DNA from 3 places in the Pantoea sp. PvP021 genome. Region 3 is predicted to be linked to each of the others. Evidence: predicted binding sites of a transcription regulator. Region 3 holds the regulator's gene; each other region holds the start of a gene.
What was found. The regulator LexA, encoded in region 3, represses DNA repair genes until DNA is damaged. The targets are predictions, from matches to a motif close to TNCTGTATGTACATACAGNA.

Region 1 (6,656 bases), on a different contig from region 3:
CAATAATGATCTTCTTCATTAACTAAACCATCATAGTTATTTTGTTGACCAATAATATCCGGATATTGATCGTATCGCTCATTTTAATCAAAAATCTGCGCTTAATATTGCTGGCGTTACGGACTATATGTAACATTCTGCGCAACGCATTATGATGTAAGCAACGGACAGGAACTCAGTAGCCCGCATCAGGTGACTCATGCTGTCTGCTGGTGTTAACCGTTGTCAGGTGAATGTCAGGTAAATATCACTCTGAATGGTTGCTCATCATATCGTTAGTCTGCTTTGAGGTGGATGCCCGAAAATCATTGCCTGCAGCCTTTGTTAGCCAGTTTATTATAAACATGTATAGTTTTACGCAGTACATTACACACACATCAGGTTCACTAAAAAACGACCCAGTAAAAGGCGTTATACCTCTGTTGTGTTACGCATGCTGAGGTGTCCTGATGAAATACTTACTACTTAAATGCCTCTGAATACTATGATTTATGACTGTTTTTTGTACTACAATGAAGATATCTTGCTTGAGATGCGTCTGAACACGCTTGAGCATGTTGTTGATCGGTTTGTCATTGTGGAATCGCGCTACACCTTTACCGGAAAACGCCGGGAAAAGCTTCATTTTGATATTGAGAAGTTCGATCGTTTCCGCGATAAAATTATTTATATTGTTAACGATATTGCGCCCAGATTTTATCAGGAAGCCTTTAAATCGAATAGTTCTGTGGTTAATGCGGGTGAGACAGATCCCTGGGAAAATGAAGCCACTGCACGTAATCAGATTATGCAAGGGCTGGCCGGTGCGCAGGATGATGATATTGTTATTGTGTCAGACGTCGATGAAATTCCCCGGCCTGAGGCGATAAAAGCATTCAGTCATCAACATCTTTGCACGACGCTGCATCAGCAATATTTCAATTTTAAATTTAATGTCCGGGTTTTAAATGACAACGGCACACCGCGCTGTGCCACCCTGGCAAAAATGGTGACCTGTAAAACACTGCGAGAATTTTTCAGGGGACAACCGGAATTGCTTCGCAATGTTAAGCGTCGTGGTACACCGATACGCGAGAACTGGTTGCGCTGGAAGTGGCTAAATTTCCGGACAAAAACCATTAAGAATGGAGGATGGCATTTTTCCTGGGTAATGAGCGATGAGCGCATCAGTGAAAAAATGTCTTCGATTTCTCATACCGAACGTAACTGTCCCGAATTTAACAATCCGGATCATATACGGCGCTGCGTTGAGAACAATATTGATATCTGGAACCGTCCGCGAAGGATGGAGATAGTGCCGGTGACATCCGAACATTTTCCAGCCTGGCTGGTTGAAAATCAGCACCAGCTTGCCGATCTCATTAAATCTTAACGCTGACCAGCGCGCCCAGCGGGCGCGCCTCTCGCACATCAGCTTGCCTTGTAAGGATCTTTTTTGTCATCCTGGCTGTCATCATTTTTGCGCGGCACTTCGCCATGATCTTTCGGCGCATCAGTGGCAGGATGATCATCTTCCTCGTAAGCATTACCAGCGTTTGGCGCGGCTTCCGGCAGGCTTTTGCTGACATCACCTTCTTTCTTACGTTCTTCATTCGTATTGTGCTTAAACATAACTCTCTCCTTTTATTCCAGTCTCTTAAGTTTAGACCAGCACTGACATCCCGCATGCGCAGCGGATTAAAGAAGAAAAAAAAGCCCGCCAGCGGCGGGCTAATCGGAGTTTCTCTCATACTGAACACGTCATTTTTCGATGTTTGGGTGTGTACAGCAGGTTCATGCTAACCGGGAATCCCTAATGCAGTAATGGACAAACCTGTCATGTCGCTTGCGGCAGGTCACATTCCCGTCGATAAACAGATCGATAAATAAATTCGATTGAACGGATTAGCAAAAGGCATATAGTGGCCTGCGTTACCAGGAGATAGAAATTATGTTAAGAGACTATTTAAAGATTGAAGCTGAAGATCAGTTAATCGAACAACGCTCGCTGAGCCTGAAAAATCGTGGTCAGGAAGAGGTCACCGAATGGATTATTGTAAATAGCCAGGGAGTTAAAAAAGGCGGCGTAACCCTGTTCGATAAACTCAGTACCCGCCGCTCATGGCCCGTCAATTACCGCATTATGCAGACCGATCTGCAGGGCAAAGTGGTGGTAGATCAACTGACCGATGCCCTGTAGTTGCCCGGCTATAAACTCAGCCACTGTTGTACGATGAAAAGTGAACCCGCGCCCGGCGGGTTTTTTTATGGCTGGCGGTAGCGTCGCAGTTCCACCAGCGTACCAATCAGCTTCAGGCTGTCCCGGCTGGATTGCAGCTCAGGGAAGTTGATATTGACCGGTGCCAGTTCAAACTGCATGACGCCATTTTCACTGCCGCGCTGACGCCAGGTGCGTAGCAGCACGACCTGCTGCTGCAATGCCAGCACGCAGTCGCCGGGCTGAGGTGACTGCGTGGGATCGATGATCACCACATCATTCCGCAGAATCGCGGGCGTCATCGCCTGTTCTTCCACCCGGAAGGCAAAGCTCTGCTGTGAAAGCGCCATGTCGTTGTGCATCAGCAGTTCATGCCGGACGGAACCGGCCTCGCTCAGCCATCGCGGCACGTCGCGCTGTGCAAGCAGTGGGATCTGATGCAAACCACTCCAGGCGCTTTCGCTGAAAACAGGACCATCCCCATCTATCAGAAAAGCCGGTGCGCAGCCCAGCGCTTCGGCGAGCCGCAGCAGGTTCTCACCGCGCGGCAGCGTCTCCTCTTTTTCCCATTGCGAAATCGCCACATGGGACACTTTTACCTGTTGCGCCAATTGCTTCTGCGTTAACTGCAGCGATTTACGTCGGAGTCGGATGCGGTCACCCAGCGTTTCGTTTTTCATAAGCTTGACTTTTTGGTTGAGAGTGACTTAAGTATACTTAAGCCTGGTATTTAAGCAATCTTAAATTTCATGCGGGGGACGTGGCTAAACAGCACGCAGTAAGTTCCAGAGACCTTACCGTACAAAGGGGTGTGGCATGGAAAGTAGTCTGATTACCAGTATGGGTGCGTTAGTTCTGGGTGGGGGGGCAGCAGCACTGTTCTGGAAACCGTTATTGGCGGGAATTGCGTCAATCGTAACCAGTAATCGAGCCGGCGGCGAAATTATTACCAGCTACAAAGAGCAGGTGGTGTTGCTGAAAGAGAGCAACCTGCTGATACGGGAGGAGAACGATGAATTACGCGAACGGCACGACAGGAATCTGCGGCGTATCTCGACACTCGAAACGGATCTTCGGTTAATCAAGAATGCGGTAGGGATTTTACTGGCAATGACCGAAACCGATCAGAACGATAAATTTCGTAATGAGATTGATCGGCTTATCTCAACTCTGGAGGATCGCAGTGATGGCCACGATTAATAGCACTAAGGCACCGATGTCTTACCGGCGCAAAGTTATCCTCGGCTGCGTATTGCTGAGCTGTTCGATGATTTGCATCCTGATGACGATCATTTTTCTCTACGTCAGTAACACCGCAAACAAGCGGGTCGAGGAGATTCGGGCGGATTACCGCTTAATTGCGGCGCGGCGTGATGACAGAGTGGAGCTGCTGACCGATCAGGTTGCAGCAATACAGCACAAGCTGGATGCAATACCGGATCGCATAGCCGACAAAACGGTCATAAAAGTCAAAGAGGTCGTCACTGAGAGTGAGGTGCCAGCCGTGAAATCCGGTCATAAACCATAACTTCCGATTATTCTTAATGCGGCTTCGCTATTATCGACTAGTTTTAAATATCCGGGCAACATTTTGTACCTGAATGCAGGCCCGCTGATTGGCCGGTTGATGAACCGCTAAGCCTACTCACTTTGGATAGATGACCAGAAGGAAATTTAGCATGAGCGATTCAACAGAAACCAAGACCAAAACTGAATATCTGCGTGACGTGACTTCTCAGCTAAAAGAGATGCGTCACTATGCTCAGACCAACACCGAAACCCTTTCCAGCCAATGGTTAGCGTTTGATGCCGGTGAGTATAAAGACAAGACCAACGCCGACCGAATCGATGCGTTGCTGAATAAGCAGGGTAAACTGCTGGAAGATCTGGATGCCGCGATTCAGGACATCGAGATTGAAGTTAATCACAGCGAGCAGGAGAGCTAAGTCATCTCCCGCTAACTGATGTGGTGGCCGTTAAGGGATTAATCGGCCACCAGCCACATTTCCGCTTCGTCGAACATCTCTTCAACAATCCGCGCAACCGTCGCTTTATCGTTTTTACTCAAATCAGTATCAATCGCGTTACGTTCCATGGGCTTGACCTTAACTTCAATGTCAGGAAACACCCGATGCACCCGCTTTTCCAGCTCCTCACGAATCATCTCGCGAGCACCCGGTAAACCGGCAACGTTGCGCTTGTCATAAATCAACTCAACAAACATGATGGCAATCCATTCAGGGCAAAATCGCTGACATATAATACTGTAAATAAAAACAGTAGCAAGGCAGCGCGCCTGATTTCGTGTAAATTTTTATCTCGCATAAACCTCAATCTTCGACTAGCAAAATGCGCACGCATCGCGACATAATGGCGGCTTACTTTTAGGAGGTCCGCGATGCGACAACTGGTAATTGATATTCTGCTAAAACTGGCAAAGATGGACGTCGATGCAAAAGAGTTGACGGCGCAGCTTGAAGCGCAGTCCCTGCTGGTTGCGGCGCTGCTGGTGCAGGCGAAACAGGACAACTCGCTGACCATTTCAGAAACGGTGCAGGATGCCATTATTACCGCGTCGAAATCTTCGACCGAGTTTCTGCAGTCTGATGTGGATCTGCTACTGACGCATATTAATCGTCTGCTGGCGGTAGCGAGTTATGTTGAAGTAAAGGGTAAAGCGACGGAAGGTGAAGGGTAGGGGCGGATAAAAAAATTCGCCTCTGGAGGTGGAATTGAGACAACACCTGCAGAGGCAGTGCATCAGCACTATTCGTTAAAGGACAATCACGACCTGAGTCGCACGCCGAAGTTATACACTTTCCCCTGTTTAGTACAATTTTATCTGCAGTGCCGAAACTGGTTGGAGGTGTGTGCAAGATACAACTTCAGCGCGGCCCTGATTAGAGCTCGTTTTTGATGCAAAACTCTTCCCAGCTCATCCCCAGCGACTCAGCATGAGATTTGAGATAAGTCTCGATAGCTTCAGCCGCCACCGCTTTATCCGACTCAGCGAGCTGAATAGAAAAGATCATTCCATCCAGATTCTTCTGCCGCAAAAAGGCCGCATAGATACGTTCGGCATGCCATTCGCGCAGCTGTCGCAGTGACAGGTTAGCCGCACGGGCGTCGCTCTCCGTTAATTCATCAAGCGCAGACTGAAAGTCGGGATGCGCGGTAAAAAACATCTCGCGCGCCTGGGCATAGTAGGCTTCTGGCGTTTTCATATTCATATTCCTGAAAGTCTGTTGCAGCGCGTCAGTGTAGCGGGTTGTCTTCCGCTTGTCAGGCGTGACAAAGGCCGGAGTTTGCATCAGTTCAGCCTCTGAACTTCCGGTCAAAAACCTGACCGTGGAGCTCACTGCGGGATAAATTCTGGCGCAATCAGGGTCTGCGTGGTGTTTGAACACCCAGATACCTTGCGCAACGCGGTGGAAAAATTATAACGTAGCCGCCATTGATGGGATCTTAGGGATTAAACATGAAAAAGTGGATGCTGATTGCCGCGCTGGCACTGAGTGGCTGTGCACAAATCAACGATTATGAAAATGCGGTGCAAACGCCGGCGCCCGCTGATCTGCAGGGAACCTGGCAAACCGTCGGCCCACAGAGCAGCCTGATCAGCGACAAGGCGATAGCCAGTGTGATCATCAATGCGGATGGCAGCACGCTGGACTGCCGTCAGTGGATGCGGGTGATTGCGAAGCCAGGCAAACTGACCCGGTTAAGCGGCGATTATGTCAACGTAACGCGTCAGGTGCGGGTGATGCCGCTGGTCGTGGAGAATGGCGAGCTTAGCTATGACAGGATGACTCTGCGTAAAGTGGCGCGTCCGACCGTTGAGTGTCAGCAGGCGCTGGAAGAGGTGGCGAAACAGCCGAAAGCCGCCGTGATTCAGAACATCGAACCGCAACTGCTGCGCACACCGATTACAGAAAACAACGCGAAGTCATAACAGCCGGACCATAACAAAACCGCCCCGACGGGCAGAGCGCACTTCACGCTTCTGCCTGCCGGGGCGGTTTTAGTTTTGAGTCATTTCTTCGGCAACGACCTTATTCTGCCACCACCCAGACGCTGACACTGCCACCGTTACAGACAAAGACCGCCGTGCCGTGCTCGTCGGCAGTAATGGTCTCTTCCCGATTCCCCAGATGATCGCGCCAGACCTTACCGGCAAAACCTTCACCCATCGGCACGCTTTTCTCACCGGCATCGCCGTTCGACATGATCACCACACAGCCTGGCTGTGTTTCGGTGCCGCTGCGGCTGAAGGCCACGCAGTTTGGGTGATCAAAATAGTCGGTCTGCACGCCCCAGCCATACTGCTGGCGCGCCCGGATCAATCCTTCCAGTTCAGGGATTACCGGCATCTCAATTTTGTGCTTCTCGCCGTCGCCGCCTTCATCTTCATAGGTCGCGCCGAACAGGTCGGGATAGAAGATGGTGGGCACACCCTGCT
Region 2 (6,656 bases), on a different contig from region 3:
ATGGTGAACTGTTTCAGGTTGCCGTCGCTGTTCTTAGGTGTCAGTTCAAAATTGTCACCCTGCTGTTTGATATTGTACTGCTTCCAGTCATTTGACTGGTTGCGGGCAATCAGCATAAAGGGCGTGTTGCTGGTCGCATTCTGCAACAGGCTGACTGTCGCCTGCTCAACAAACGGGTTGTAGAACCACAGCGATTTACCGTCGGAGATGATGATGCTTTCGTCCGGCGCGGTCATGTGCCAGTTAAACAGGCTGGGACGTTTTACCCACAATTCGCCTTCGCCGTCCTGCACATTCGCGCCGCTGCTGTCGGTCACTTTTTGGGTGAAGCTGGCGTGGAAGCTGCTGACCTTGTTCAGGCGCTGTTGCAGATCACTGGAAGCATCAGCCAGAACGCTGGCTGAAGAAAAGGTGGCCAACAGGCCCAGAGCGATTACGCGTAATTTCATCTGCTTCAATTCCTTATTTAAACGTTCCCATCGATAACTGCATTAAGCCTGGCCGCCGTTCCGCCATCAGAACAGAGGAAAAAACCGAAAGCTGATTCAGATATGGGGTTTAACCGCATAAAAACAATGAGCCAGTCGGAACTGGCTCATTGCGTTGTGTTTCAAAACATTTAGCCACTACATATCGTGTGGCGGTGGCGACAGCACTTCACGGTTACCATTGTGTCCTGGTGCAGAAACGATGCCCTGCGCTTCCATCTGTTCAATGATACGTGCCGCGCGGTTATAGCCGATGCGGAACTGACGCTGAACGCCTGAAATCGACGCACGGCGCTTATCGACCACAAAACCGACCGCCTGATCGAACAGCGGATCGAGCTCTTCATCACTGTCGATGCCACCGGCATTTTCGCTCTCTTCGCCCGCCGTAATGCTGTCGATATATTGCGGACGACCACGCGCTTTCCAGTCCTGAACCACTGCATGCACTTCCTGGTCACGAACAAACGCACCGTGAACACGAATCGGCAGCGAGGAGTTTGGCGGCATGTAGAGCATGTCACCCATACCCAGCAGTGACTCCGCGCCGCCCTGATCGAGAATGGTACGTGAGTCAATTTTGCTGGAAACGGTAAAGGCGATACGCGTCGGAATGTTCGCTTTGATCAGACCGGTAATGACATCCACGGATGGACGCTGTGTCGCCAGTACCAGATGGATGCCGGCAGCACGGGCTTTCTGTGCCAGGCGGGCAATCAGCTCTTCCACCTTTTTACCGACTGCCATGATCAGGTCAGCAAACTCATCGACCATCACAACAATATAAGGCAGCTTCTCCAGAACCGGCGGCGTCATATCCATGCTGTCGCCCGGCTTCCAGAACGGATCGGGAATCGGACGACCCATCGCTTCGGCCTGTTCCACTTTTTCGTTGTAGCCCGCCAGATTACGCACGCCCAGCGCCGACATCAGCTTGTAGCGACGCTCCATTTCACCGACGCTCCAGCGCAGCGCATTGGCAGCATCCTTCATGTCTGTGACCACTTCGGTCAGCAGATGCGGAATACCTTCATAGACCGACAGCTCAAGCATTTTCGGGTCGATCATGATGAAGCGAACTTCTTCCGGCGTCGCCTTATACAGCATGCTGATAATCATGGCGTTCACGCCCACAGATTTACCGGAACCGGTGGTACCGGCGACCAGTAAGTGTGGCATTTTCGCCAGATCGGCCACCACCGGCTGACCGGCAATGTCTTTGCCCAGCACGACGGCCAGCGGTGAAGGGTTGTCGCGGAATTTAGGGCAATCCAGCACTTCACGCAGATAGACGGTCTGACGATGCTTGTTTGGCAGTTCCAGACCCACGTAGGGTTTGCCTGGGATCACTTCCACCACACGAACCGCTACCGTCGACAGCGAACGCGCCAGATCGCGGGACAGGTTGGAGATACGCGCCGCTTTCACGCCCGGTGCCAGGTCGAGTTCGAAACGGGTAATAACCGGGCCAGGCGAGATACCGACCACCTCCGCTTTGACGCGATAATCGCCTAAGCGCGACTCCACCAGACGGGCAGTCTGCTCCAGCGAGAACATATCAACCGGCTCTTCCTCTTCAGGCGGTGCGGTCAGCAGATCCAGCGAAGGCAGTGGCGTGGAAGGTTTCTCCAGCGGCTGCTCATGGCGCATCAGGAACGGATGAATCAGGCTGTCATGCAGTGAAGGTTTCGCCTCTTCCACCGGCTGAACCGGCGCTGCCGCTGGCGTGCCATAGGCAGGCGCAGCGTACGCCGGAGCCTGAGGAGCCGCAGGGGCACCATAAGCGGGCGCAGAGGTTGCCGCAGGCGCAGCATAGTCAGGTTCAGACGGTGCTGCCGGGGCGCTATAGGCAGACTCTGCCGGAGCAAAGCTGGCTGGTGCAGGAACATGAGCCGGAGCCTGAGGTCTTGAAACTTCACTCACCTGCTGCCAGGGTTCGTGTGAAACCGCTGGGGCTTCAGGTTCTGGCGTCGCCGCAATGGTAAACAGCGGTTCAGAAGGACCGTCATCCACCAGATCTTTCATCGGTGAAAAATCAAACGCTGAGGCGGTATCAATATTTAATACCGGCTCTTTTTTCACTTCTGGCTCATAGCGCTGCTGTTGCTGCTCGGCGAACTGACGCGCCAGTGCATCCTGCTGCTGTGCATCCTGTTCATCTTCCTCGTCCTGCTGCCAGCTGGTGCCGTAACGCTGCTGCTGTTCAGACTGGAAAGCCTGTCGCAATTCAGCCTGCTGCAGCGCCTCTTCAGCATCCGGAGCAGAGGAAACGGAGCCAGCACTAACCGGTTCGGTCTCTTCCGTTTTCGCTTTCTCTTCTGCCATGCGCTGAGAAGGCAGCTTAATGCCATAAGAGGCCAGCTCACGACGGGTTGGCAGTTTTACCGGGTTAGGACGCGGCAGTGCCGGGCCGATACCTTGTTTAACCTGCGGATTGAGATTGGTTTCAGGGGCTAAATCAAAAACAGGCGCAGTACGCGTTGTTGCCTGGGCTGCCGTTGCAGCGGATGCCGCTGCCGCCGATGCCGCAGGGATGGCTGACGTATCCCGCCAGTTACCCATTTTAGGTTCATCATCGTCGTAAGCACTGAACGACGGCGTAGCCGGAGCGTCGTCTGGCATTTCAAAGTGATAAAGCGGTGGTGAGTCTGCGGGTGCAGAAGCACTCTGCGCCGGCGTCGGGGAATTCGCCACACTCTGCGGAGCTGGCGCGCTCTGTGCGTACGCAGGCGCAGGTTGTGCAGACGGCGATGCAGGGATGGATGTCGCTGACGCGGCAGGCGCCGAAGCTGTAACCGCAGCAGCAGGTGCAGCGACAGATGCTGGCGTCACCGTGGCTGCAGGGGCGAGGGTCACCTCGGCGGCTTCAGCGGTGGCCGCGACTGCCGCACTGGTGGCTGCTGCAGCTTTAGCCAGCAGCGGATCCTGCTGTGACGCCGCAGGCTCAGCAGCTGCACGTGGGGCAGAAAGCAGCACATCATCATCCTGATCGGCGGCATGAAGCTCAGGCACATCCGCGTATTCACGCGCGTCCCGCTCGTCATCCTCTTCCTGCCAGGGTTCATCGTGACGAGAGCGGTTGCTGGCAAACGTCAGTACGCCCATGACTACGCCACCAATTCTTTCTGCAATGGTGAGCCATGACCAGCCGGTGTAAAGGGTAATGCCCGCCGCCCAGACGCAGAGCAGCATCAGCGTGCCGCCAGCCGGACTGAACCAGGGTGCAATAGCATTACTGACCAGGCTGCCGATCACGCCGCCCGAGGCAAAGTACCAGATATCATCGGCGTTCAGCGCCGCCATACCACAGGTCGTCACCACCAGCGCGAGGACGCCAATTAAGCGCAGCCCGACGGCAAAGTAGTCAAAGTAGTCCTGGCTGTCGCGCTGACGGAAAGCAATCCAGCACAGTCCCAGGATGACGGGCGGAATGGCATACGCCATCACACCAAAGATGAAGAGTAAGGTGTCAGCCAGCCAGGCACCGACGCTGCCGCCGATATTATGGATAGGTTCATGCCAGGCCGTTTGCGACCAGCTCGGGTCGGAAGGGTTAAAACTGACCAGAGAAACCATCAGGTAGATGGCAAACAGCGCCACCAGAATGAGCATTGCTTCCAGCAGACGACGTCCACTGCTCATCGATTGTAACGAAACGTCTTTATCTTCTGTATATTCCTGGCTCAAGAGGACTCTCCAGGTGCCTGTAAAGTAAGAAGCAACAGCGCCGGGCGAGCCCGACGCTGATCCTGTATGAATGCACAGGAGTGTACCGAAATCTCACAGGTTTTGCACCTGCCCCGCATCAGCGAGTTTTGATCACCAGTCGATTGCTCTGTTTAACCTCTTCCATCACCACATACGTACGCGTGTCGTTTACGCCCGGCAGGCGCAACAGGGTTTCACCCAGCAGCTTACGGTAGGCTGACATATCTGGTACGCGCGTTTTCAGCAGGTAGTCGAAATCGCCGGAAACGAGGTGACACTCTTGAGTTTCCTCAAGTTTTTGCACAGCGGCGTTAAATTGCTCAAACACATCCGGTGCACCACGATTCAGAGTAATCTCAACGAACACCAGCAGCGACGCATCCAGATAGTGCGGGTTCAACTGCGCGGTGTAGCCAAGAATAAATCCCTGACGTTCGAGACGACGCACGCGTTCAAGACATGGCGTAGGCGATAAGCCTACGCGTTTGGAAAGCTCTACGTTTGAAATGCGACCATCTTTCTGAAGTTCATTCAGAATGTTCCTGTCAATTCTGTCGAGGTCTTTCCCGGGGCGTTTCTTATTGTCTACCATTATTATTGTCTCTCTTAATTCCTTCCCTTTACCTGCCACGCCCTGAAAACGCTCATTGTTCGGGGCATTTCTGAAGTGAGCTAACAGAGCCTGTGTTCTGACACCTATCGATATGACGCATGTTGTCTGTCCACAGCATGCGTCATTATCCATATCAGGCTGCTTTTATTCGGCGTTACGTGCAAAACGGGCGATGAAAACCTGTTTTGTTCCGATAAATGTTATTCGCTTCTGATAATGTTTTCGCAAAAGCGCAGGCGATTGTCAAAGTAAAATCACCAAATTCAGGACAAGATGCCAGACAGTCCGCTGGGTATCTGTTTTTAAATGACTATTTTTCCACTATTGCACCCCTCTAACCCGAGTTTTGCCCCCTTTTGGCGCATTGGCCAGGCAAAACCGTCGCTCATCGTCTACGCCGTTTGCAGCTATCGTTAACAAAATTGCCTAAGCCTTGTCATTGTCGCCGGATATTCCCTACAATCGCAGGCTATGTCAGCCGAATGAAACTGAGGAACGCATGAGTACGGCCAAACACAGTAAGTTACTCATTCTGGGCTCCGGCCCAGCGGGTTATACCGCAGCCGTTTATGCTGCACGCGCCAACCTGAACCCGGTACTGATTACGGGTCTGGAAAAAGGCGGACAGCTGACCACTACCACCGAGGTGGAGAACTGGCCGGGCGACCCGCACGATCTGACAGGTCCATCGCTGATGGAGCGGATGCATGAGCATGCCGAAAAATTTAATACTGAGATCATTTTCGATCACATTCACACCGTCGATTTGCAGAACCGTCCGTTCCGCCTTACGGGTGACAGCGGCGAATACACGGCAGATGCCCTGATCATCGCCACCGGTGCGTCAGCGCGCTACCTCGGTCTGCCTTCCGAAGAGGCCTTTAAAGGCAAAGGCGTCTCTGCCTGTGCAACCTGTGACGGCTTCTTCTATCGCAACCAGAAAGTCGCGGTGATTGGCGGTGGCAACACGGCTGTGGAAGAGGCGCTCTACCTGGCGAATATTGCGGCTGAAGTGCACCTTATTCACCGTCGTGACAGCTTCCGCGCAGAGAAGATCCTGATCGACCGCCTGATGGAAAAAGTGCGCAATGGCAATATCGTGCTGCACACCCATCGCACGCTGGAAGAAGTGGTGGGCGATCAGATGGGTGTCACTGGTCTGACACTGCGTTCTACCCAGAACAGTGATGAGACAGAAGCGCTGGAGGTGGCGGGTCTTTTTGTTGCTATCGGACACAGCCCGAATACGGCCATTTTTGAGGGTCAGCTGGCGCTGGAGAACGGTTACATCAAAGTTCAGTCAGGTCTGCACGGCAACGCCACTCAGACCAGCATCCCTGGCGTCTTTGCGGCAGGCGATGTGATGGACCATATCTATCGTCAGGCGATTACCTCTGCCGGCACCGGCTGTATGGCCGCGTTAGACGCTGAGCGCTTTCTTGACGGACTGGTTAAAAACGATCAGTAAGTTGTTAACCCTCTGATCTCAAATGTTCCAGGCGACGGTTTTTCCGTCGCCTTTTTTATTGCTCTCATGCTAGATTCTTGCGCCTGAAGAGATGGAAATGTCTTTCCATTTTCACCCGTCATCGACATTCATCATGGTCTCGCATGGACAAATCGCGGCAGCAGCATCTTACCCGCTGGCTTCGTCAGCAACGTCATTTCGCCGGTCGCTGGTTGCGACTCAACACCCTGCTGGGCATGGCAAGTGCACTTCTGATCATTGCTCAGGCGGGTTTACTGGCCTCGCTGCTGCAGGCTCTGATTGTTGACCAGCAGCCGCGTGAATCCCTGACTGTCAGCATCCTGCTGTTACTGCTCTGCTTTGTGCTCTGCGCCCTGAT
Region 3 (6,656 bases):
TGCTGGAGCAGGGTTTCATTCATCGGGTGGAATCCAACAACAGCTACGTCATGTGTCACCATTTTGAGGCACCAGCACATACATCGGTGATGCTGGTCTGTGACCGCTGTGCCGCCGTTACAGAGAAGCAGGCGCAGGGCGTAGAGAAGATTATTGCTGGTCTGGCAGGTGAAGCGCAGTTTGCATTACGCCACAGCGTGATTGAAGCGCATGGTTTATGTGAAAATTGTGCTGCGGTTGAAGCCTGTACGCACCATGAAAGCTGCGAGCATGACCATCAGGATGAGGGTAAAAAGCGGGGGAAACGCGGGTAATCGGCACATCCTTGTGCGGTTCCGGTGAGGGCCCACCGGAACGCATTCAGCTGATTATCAAGCTATTGTCTGATTACCAGCGGTGATCTTTGTTCTGACCTTCCCAGGCGGTTACTTCGCGCTCGGCTTCATCTTTCGTAGAGCCGTAACGCTCCTGGATTTTGCCGACCAGCTGATCGCGTTTACCTTCGATAACCTGCATATCATCGTCGGTCAGCTTGCCCCATTTCTCTTTCATTTTGCCTTTGAACTGCTTCCAGTTGCCGCTTGCTTCGTCTTTATTCATGGCAGACCTCCAATCCTCGGGTTTTAATGATTATCTTGCTACTTAACAAAATAACGATACAAAGCGCTGGTTAACTGCGCTGCATAGAGTTAATTGTAGTAGCCAATTTATTAACCGTGGAATAATACAGAATAATCCGTATCGGCTTGCGTGCAGCCACTGCTGACTCATGCATCAAACCAGCTGTTCTGACGCCAGTGCTTACGCCAGATGAGCCACAGCGACAGGCCGCGCAGCGCCAGGAAAACCGTGACCGCCAGCCACAGACCATGGTTACCTAACACCGGTACGCTAAGCAGCGTCAGAAAATAGCCTGCTGCGGCAACTACCATGCTGTTACGCATCTCACGCCCGCGCGTCGCTCCGATGAACATGCCATCCAGCAGATAACACCAGACGCCGATCAGCGGCATTATCATCTGCCAGACCAGATAGCGGTCCGCTGTCTGCTGGAGTGACTGAAGAGAGGTCAGCAGGGTAACGATCTGCGGGCCAAAAATGGCATAGATTAGCGAGAAGAATAGCGCCACCACCACCGCCTGCCGACAGGCAGAGTGCCAGACGCGCAGGAGCTTGCTGCCATCTTTTGCACCATGCGCCTCACCCGCAAAAGCTTCAACCGCATAGGCAAAGCCATCCAGCGCGTAAGCCGTAAAAGTGATGAACATCAGTAATACTGCGTTAACCGCCACCACATCCGGACCCAGCCGGGCACCCAGTACGGTCAGCGAGGCGAAGCAGAGCTGCAGCATCAGAGAGCGCAGCATGATGTCCCGGTTCAGTCGCAGCAGCCGGCCGCTGTCACCGCGCCAACTCTGCTTCAACAGGCTAAGCGTAATTCCGCGCAGTTTTAACACCCGCCAGACCATGATGCTGCCGACAACCAGCGTAATGTATTCCGCCAGCGCCGTGGCGGTTGCCGCCCCCGCGACACCCCAGTGCAGCCCCATCACCAGCCAGAGATCGAGCACGATGTTAACCAGGTTGCCCACCACCAGCAGGATCACCGGCGCGCGTGCATACTGCACGCCCAGCAGCCAGCCCAGAATGACCAGGTTTGCCAGCGTGGCAGGCGCACTGAGCCAGCGAATCTGAATAAACAGTGCCGCCTGTTCGAGTACATCGGGATTGCCGCCAACCAGATGGGTCGACAGCTGAATAATCGGATAACGCAAAGCGATGAACAGTACGCCCGCCAGCAGCGCAATGATCAGCGGCTGAGTCAGCGCGCGTGCCAGCGCCATTTTATCGCCAGCGCCAAATGCCTGCGCCGTAAGGCCAGTGGTACTCATTCGAAGGAAAAGCAGCAGCATAAAGAGGAAGCTGGTCACTGTAGTCCCGACCGCAACCCCGCCAAGATAGACAGGGCTGTCGAGATGACCAATTACTGCAGTATCGACCACTCCCAGTAAGGGAACGGTGATATTTGAAAGGATCATCGGCAGCGCAAGCCGCCAGAGATTTTTATCGGTTGCCGTAATAAAGCGCATTCGCCGTTCCGTGCTCAGTGTCGCTGCGCAAAAGAGGCAGCGACAAAATTAGGGCAGACAGAATAGCATCAGAGAAGGCGAATGCACGCTGGCAGAAGAATCAGAGCCACTCGCCGTTGCGCACCACGCCAACAGCCAGACCTTCTATGGTCAGTGACTGCGCACGGGTATCGACGACAATCGGGTCAAAATCGCTGTTTTCCGGCAGCAGATGCACGATAGCACCCTGCTTTTTCCAGCGCTTAACGGTGACTTCATCATCAATGCGGGCAACCACAACCTGGCCGTTACGCACATCCTGGGTTTTATGCACCGCGAGCAGGTCGCCATCCATAATCCCGATATCTTTCATCGACATTCCGCTGACGCGCAGCAGGAAGTCAGCAGACGGCTTAAACAGGCCCGGATCGACCTTGTAGTGGGTTTCGATATGTTCCTGCGCCATGATCGGCTCACCGGCAGCAACCCGGCCAATCAGCGGTAGCCCTTCTGAGGCTTCTTCTTCCATTAACAGTCGAATGCCGCGCGATGCACCGGAAACGATCTCGATGACGCCTTTGCGCGCCAGCGCTTTCAGATGCTCTTCTGCCGCGTTCGGCGAACGGAAGCCCAGCTGCGCGGCGATTTCGGCACGCGTAGGCGGCATGCCCGTTGAAGAAATATGGTCGCGAATCAGGTCATAGACCTGCTGCTGCCTGCTGGTTAATGCTTTCATCCCGCCCCCTGGTTGTTTATACAGTCGCTGTGAGTATATACAGGTATTGGTGAAATGGAAACCGATTGTCAGGGAAAACGCGCCCTCAGACGCGTTATGGAAGGCTTATCGCAAATGTGTCCAGAGCAGCGCGATCCAGACGAAGAGTGCCAGTAAGATGCTGATCAACACCGCCGCCGAGCCCATGTCTTTTGCCCGGCCCGCCAGCGGATGATGCTCCTGACCGATGCGGTCGACCACTGCTTCAATGGCGCTATTGAGGATTTCAACAATGACCACCAGCACCACCGCCCCAATCATGAGGATGCGGGAGACCACATCGACATCCAGCCAGCACGCGATAACAATAGCAGCCAGCGCAGCCAGCGCTTCCTGCCGAAACGCCGCTTCATGTTGCCAGGCGGCACGCAGTCCCTGCCATGAGTAACCTGCAGCTTTTACTATTCTGATAAGTCCGGTGGCATTATTTGCCATGATGTGGGAACCCTTTCATCGGATTGACGTCAATGTCTGGGCTGCGTGCAATTGGCACCACCACAGATCTTCGCTGCGCTTTCTGGTATGCTTGCGGCGCTTTGCTAACAAGAGGCTTCATGTTGTCTATGTCAGGTTGGCGTAAACTCTATTACAAACTGCTTAATTTACCACTGTCGTTTTTGGTAAAAAGTAAGGCCATTCCGGCCGATCCCGTGTCTGAACATGGTCTGGATCCGACCCGACCTATTATGTATGTTTTGCCTTACGATTCGAAGGCCGACTTACTGACTTTACGCGCACAGTGTCTGCGGCATCATCTGCCCGACCCGCTCACTCCGCTGGAGATTGATGGTTCTCTGCTGCCGCGCCATGTCTTTATCCACAATGGCCCTCGCGTCTTCCCCTATTTTGTGCCCAGCGTTGAATCCGTGAAAATTTTTCACGATTACCTGGACCTGCATCGCAATAACCCTAAGCTGGATATTCAGATGCTGCCGGTCACGGTGATGTTTGGCCGCGCACCAGGACGTGAAGTCCAGGGCGAAGCAACGCCACACCTGCGGGTGCTGAACGGGGTGCAGAAGTTTTTTGCGGTGATCTGGCACGGGCGCGACAGTTTTGTCCGCTTCTCGCCGACAGTGTCGCTGCGCCGCATGGCAACTGAACACGGTACGGATCAGTCGATCGCCCAGAAGCTGGCTCGTGTGGCGCGCATTCATTTTGCCCGCCAGCGGCTGGCGGCGATTGGCCCGCGCTTGCCGGCGCGTCAGGATCTGTTTACTCGTCTGCTGCAATCCAAAGCGATTGAAAAAGCAGTAGAAGATGAAGCTCGCAGCAAAAAAATCTCCCATGAGAAAGCGCAGCAGAATGCCGTCGAGATGATGGAGGAGATTGCGGCAAACTTCTCCTATGAAGCCATCCGCGTAACTGACCGCGTGATGGGCTGGCTCTGGAGTCGGCTCTATCAGGGCATCAACGTCAATGGCGGAGAAAAAGTTCGCCAGCTGGCGCAGGATGGCCACGAGATTGTCTATGTGCCGTGCCATCGCAGCCACATGGATTATCTGCTGCTCTCCTATGTGCTCTATCATCAGGGTCTGGTGCCGCCGCACATCGCAGCCGGTATCAATCTCAACTTCTGGCCAGCCGGCCCGATTTTCCGTCGCCTGGGCGCTTTCTTTATTCGTCGTACCTTTAAAGGCAACAAGCTCTACGCCACGGTATTCCGCGAATATCTCGGCGAGCTGTTCACCCGCGGCTATTCGGTTGAGTACTTTGTCGAAGGAGGCCGTTCACGAACCGGTCGCCTGCTGGACCCTAAAACCGGCACCTTAGCCATGACGCTGCAGGCGATGCTGCGCGGCGGAAATCGCCCCATCACGCTGGTGCCGATTTACATCGGCTATGAGCACGTGATGGAAGTGGGCACTTACGCTAAAGAACTGCGCGGCGCGGCGAAAGAGAAAGAGGGCTTCATGCAGATGGTGCGCGGCTTACGCAAGCTGCGCAATCTCGGTCAGGGTTACGTGAACTTTGGCGAACCCCTGCCGCTGGTCAACTATCTCAACAAGCGGGTGCCGGAATGGCGCGATGCCATCGATCCGATTGAGCCGCAGCGTCCCAGTTGGTTAACACCGACCGTCAACGATATTGCTGCCAGCCTGATGGTGCGTATCAATGAAGCGGGCGCGGCTAACGCCATGAACCTCTGTGTCACCGCCCTGCTGGCGTCACGTCAGCGCTCACTAACCCGTGAACAGCTGATTGAACAACTGGAGTGCTACACCCAGTTGCTGCGCAACGTACCTTACTCGCCAAATGCGACCGTACCCGATCTTTCAGCGGAAGCGCTGCTGGATCACGCCATGGGTATGAATAAGTTTGAGAGTGAAAAGGACAGCATTGGCGACATCATCATTCTGCCGCGTGAGCAGGCGGTACTGATGACCTACTATCGCAACAATATTCATCACATGCTGGTGATGCCGTCGCTGATTGCCGCCATTGTTCAGCAACATCAGACGCTGAGCGAAGCAGAACTGCTGCGTCAGGTGAGCCTGATCTACCCAATGCTGAAGAGTGAGCTGTTCCTGCGCTGGCAGACCGATGAACTGCCGCAACTGCTGACCGAACTGAGTCAGGAGCTGGCGCGTCAGGGCCTGATTACGCTCGAAGCCGGCGAATTGCGCTTTTCCTCAGCGCGCTATCGCACACTGCAACTGCTGGCCGCCGGTGTGCGTGAAACACTGCAGCGCTATGCCATTACGTTCTCCATTCTCAGCGCCAAGCCGACGATTAACCGCGGCACGCTGGAGAAAGAGAGCCGGACGCTGGCACAGCGTCTGTCGGTGCTGCACGGTATCAATGCTCCGGAATTCTTCGACAAAGCGGTCTTTACCTCACTGGTCCTGACCCTGCGCGATGAAGGGTATATCAGCGACAGCGGTGATGCCGATGTTGCGCAGACTCTGGCGACCTGGCATATGCTGGCAGACCTGGTCACCAGCGATGTCCGTATGACGATTGAAACCGCTGTGGCGCACGACTGACCCCAACGCGCATAGTAAAAAGGCGACCTCATGAGGTCGCCTTTTTTGTGCCTGAATCCCCTGTCAGAACAGCTGGCTGAACGGCGGAGTATTCATCAGCACACCGAGGAACAGCACCATCCCGACATAGTTATTATTGAGAAAAGCCTGGAAACAGGGTTGCCGCTCGCGTCCGGCGATCAGCTTCTGTTGATAAACAAACAGCGCGGCGGCCAGTAATAGCGTCCAGTAGAAGGCGCTGTTCAGATGCAGCATGAGGCCAACCAGCGCCATCAGTAGCAGCGTCGCCAGTTGCAGCAGACCAATGATCAGCTTGTCGAAACGGCCAAAGAGAATCGCGGTCGACTTCACGCCAATCTTCAGGTCATCATCCCGATCCACCATCGCATACTGAGTGTCATAGGCGACTGTCCAGCAGATGTTGGCGATGAATACCAGCCAGCAGACCAGAGGTAAGGACTCACTAACTGCGGACCATGCCATGGGAATGGCCCAGCCAAAGGCGGCACCCAGCACTACCTGCGGCAGGTGGGTATAGCGCTTCATAAAGGGATAGACCCAGGCCAGCGCCAGCCCTACCACGGAGAGCATAATCGTCATCATGTTCATAGTCAGCACCAGCGCAAAAGCCGCCAGAGCCAGTATCACGAACAGCAGCTTAGCCTCTTTTGCACTCACCGCGCCGCTGGCCAGTGGCCGATGTTTCGTGCGTTCGACATGACCGTCTACTTTGCGATCGGCATAGTCATTGATCACACAACCGGCTGCACGCATCACGATGACCCCGGCAACAAACACCGCCAGCACCGGCAGCGGCGGGATCGC

Region 1: a site for LexA is predicted at 4,460-4,479, ahead of ACVKSX_RS01545 (DinI-like family protein). Genes of this name have one in related genera too.
Region 2: a site for LexA is predicted at 4,236-4,255, ahead of ACVKSX_RS06560 (DNA translocase FtsK 4TM domain-containing protein). Genes of this name have one in related genera too.

What each region holds. Positions count from the first base shown of each region.
Region 1 is NZ_JBSRXX010000001.1:349,983-356,638, forward strand. It holds gene ACVKSX_RS01505 (hypothetical protein) at 1-19, opposite strand, end outside; gene ACVKSX_RS01510 (glycosyltransferase family 17 protein) at 485-1,372, shown strand; gene ACVKSX_RS01515 (hypothetical protein) at 1,411-1,611, opposite strand; gene ACVKSX_RS01520 (hypothetical protein) at 1,931-2,179, shown strand; gene ACVKSX_RS01525 (helix-turn-helix domain-containing protein) at 2,245-2,877, opposite strand; gene ACVKSX_RS01530 (hypothetical protein) at 3,014-3,397, shown strand; gene ACVKSX_RS01535 (hypothetical protein) at 3,384-3,725, shown strand; gene ACVKSX_RS01540 (hypothetical protein) at 3,877-4,143, shown strand; gene ACVKSX_RS01545 (DinI-like family protein) at 4,182-4,421, opposite strand; gene iraP (anti-adapter protein IraP) at 4,596-4,895, shown strand; gene ACVKSX_RS01555 (DUF6388 family protein) at 5,098-5,421, opposite strand; gene yedD (lipoprotein YedD) at 5,676-6,149, shown strand; gene amyA (alpha-amylase) at 6,250-6,656, opposite strand, start outside.
Region 2 is NZ_JBSRXX010000001.1:1,419,314-1,425,969, forward strand. It holds gene lolA (outer membrane lipoprotein chaperone LolA) at 1-449, opposite strand, end outside; gene ACVKSX_RS06560 (DNA translocase FtsK 4TM domain-containing protein) at 627-4,175, opposite strand; gene lrp (leucine-responsive transcriptional regulator Lrp) at 4,294-4,788, opposite strand; gene trxB (thioredoxin-disulfide reductase) at 5,309-6,277, shown strand; gene cydD (heme ABC transporter permease/ATP-binding protein CydD) at 6,421-6,656, shown strand, end outside.
Region 3 is NZ_JBSRXX010000007.1:182,022-188,677, forward strand. It holds gene zur (zinc uptake transcriptional repressor Zur) at 1-314, shown strand, start outside; gene ACVKSX_RS17965 (CsbD family protein) at 388-600, opposite strand; gene dinF (MATE family efflux transporter DinF) at 768-2,090, opposite strand; gene lexA (transcriptional repressor LexA) at 2,191-2,805, opposite strand; gene ACVKSX_RS17980 (diacylglycerol kinase) at 2,911-3,279, opposite strand; gene plsB (glycerol-3-phosphate 1-O-acyltransferase PlsB) at 3,408-5,831, shown strand; gene ubiA (4-hydroxybenzoate octaprenyltransferase) at 5,895-6,656, opposite strand, start outside.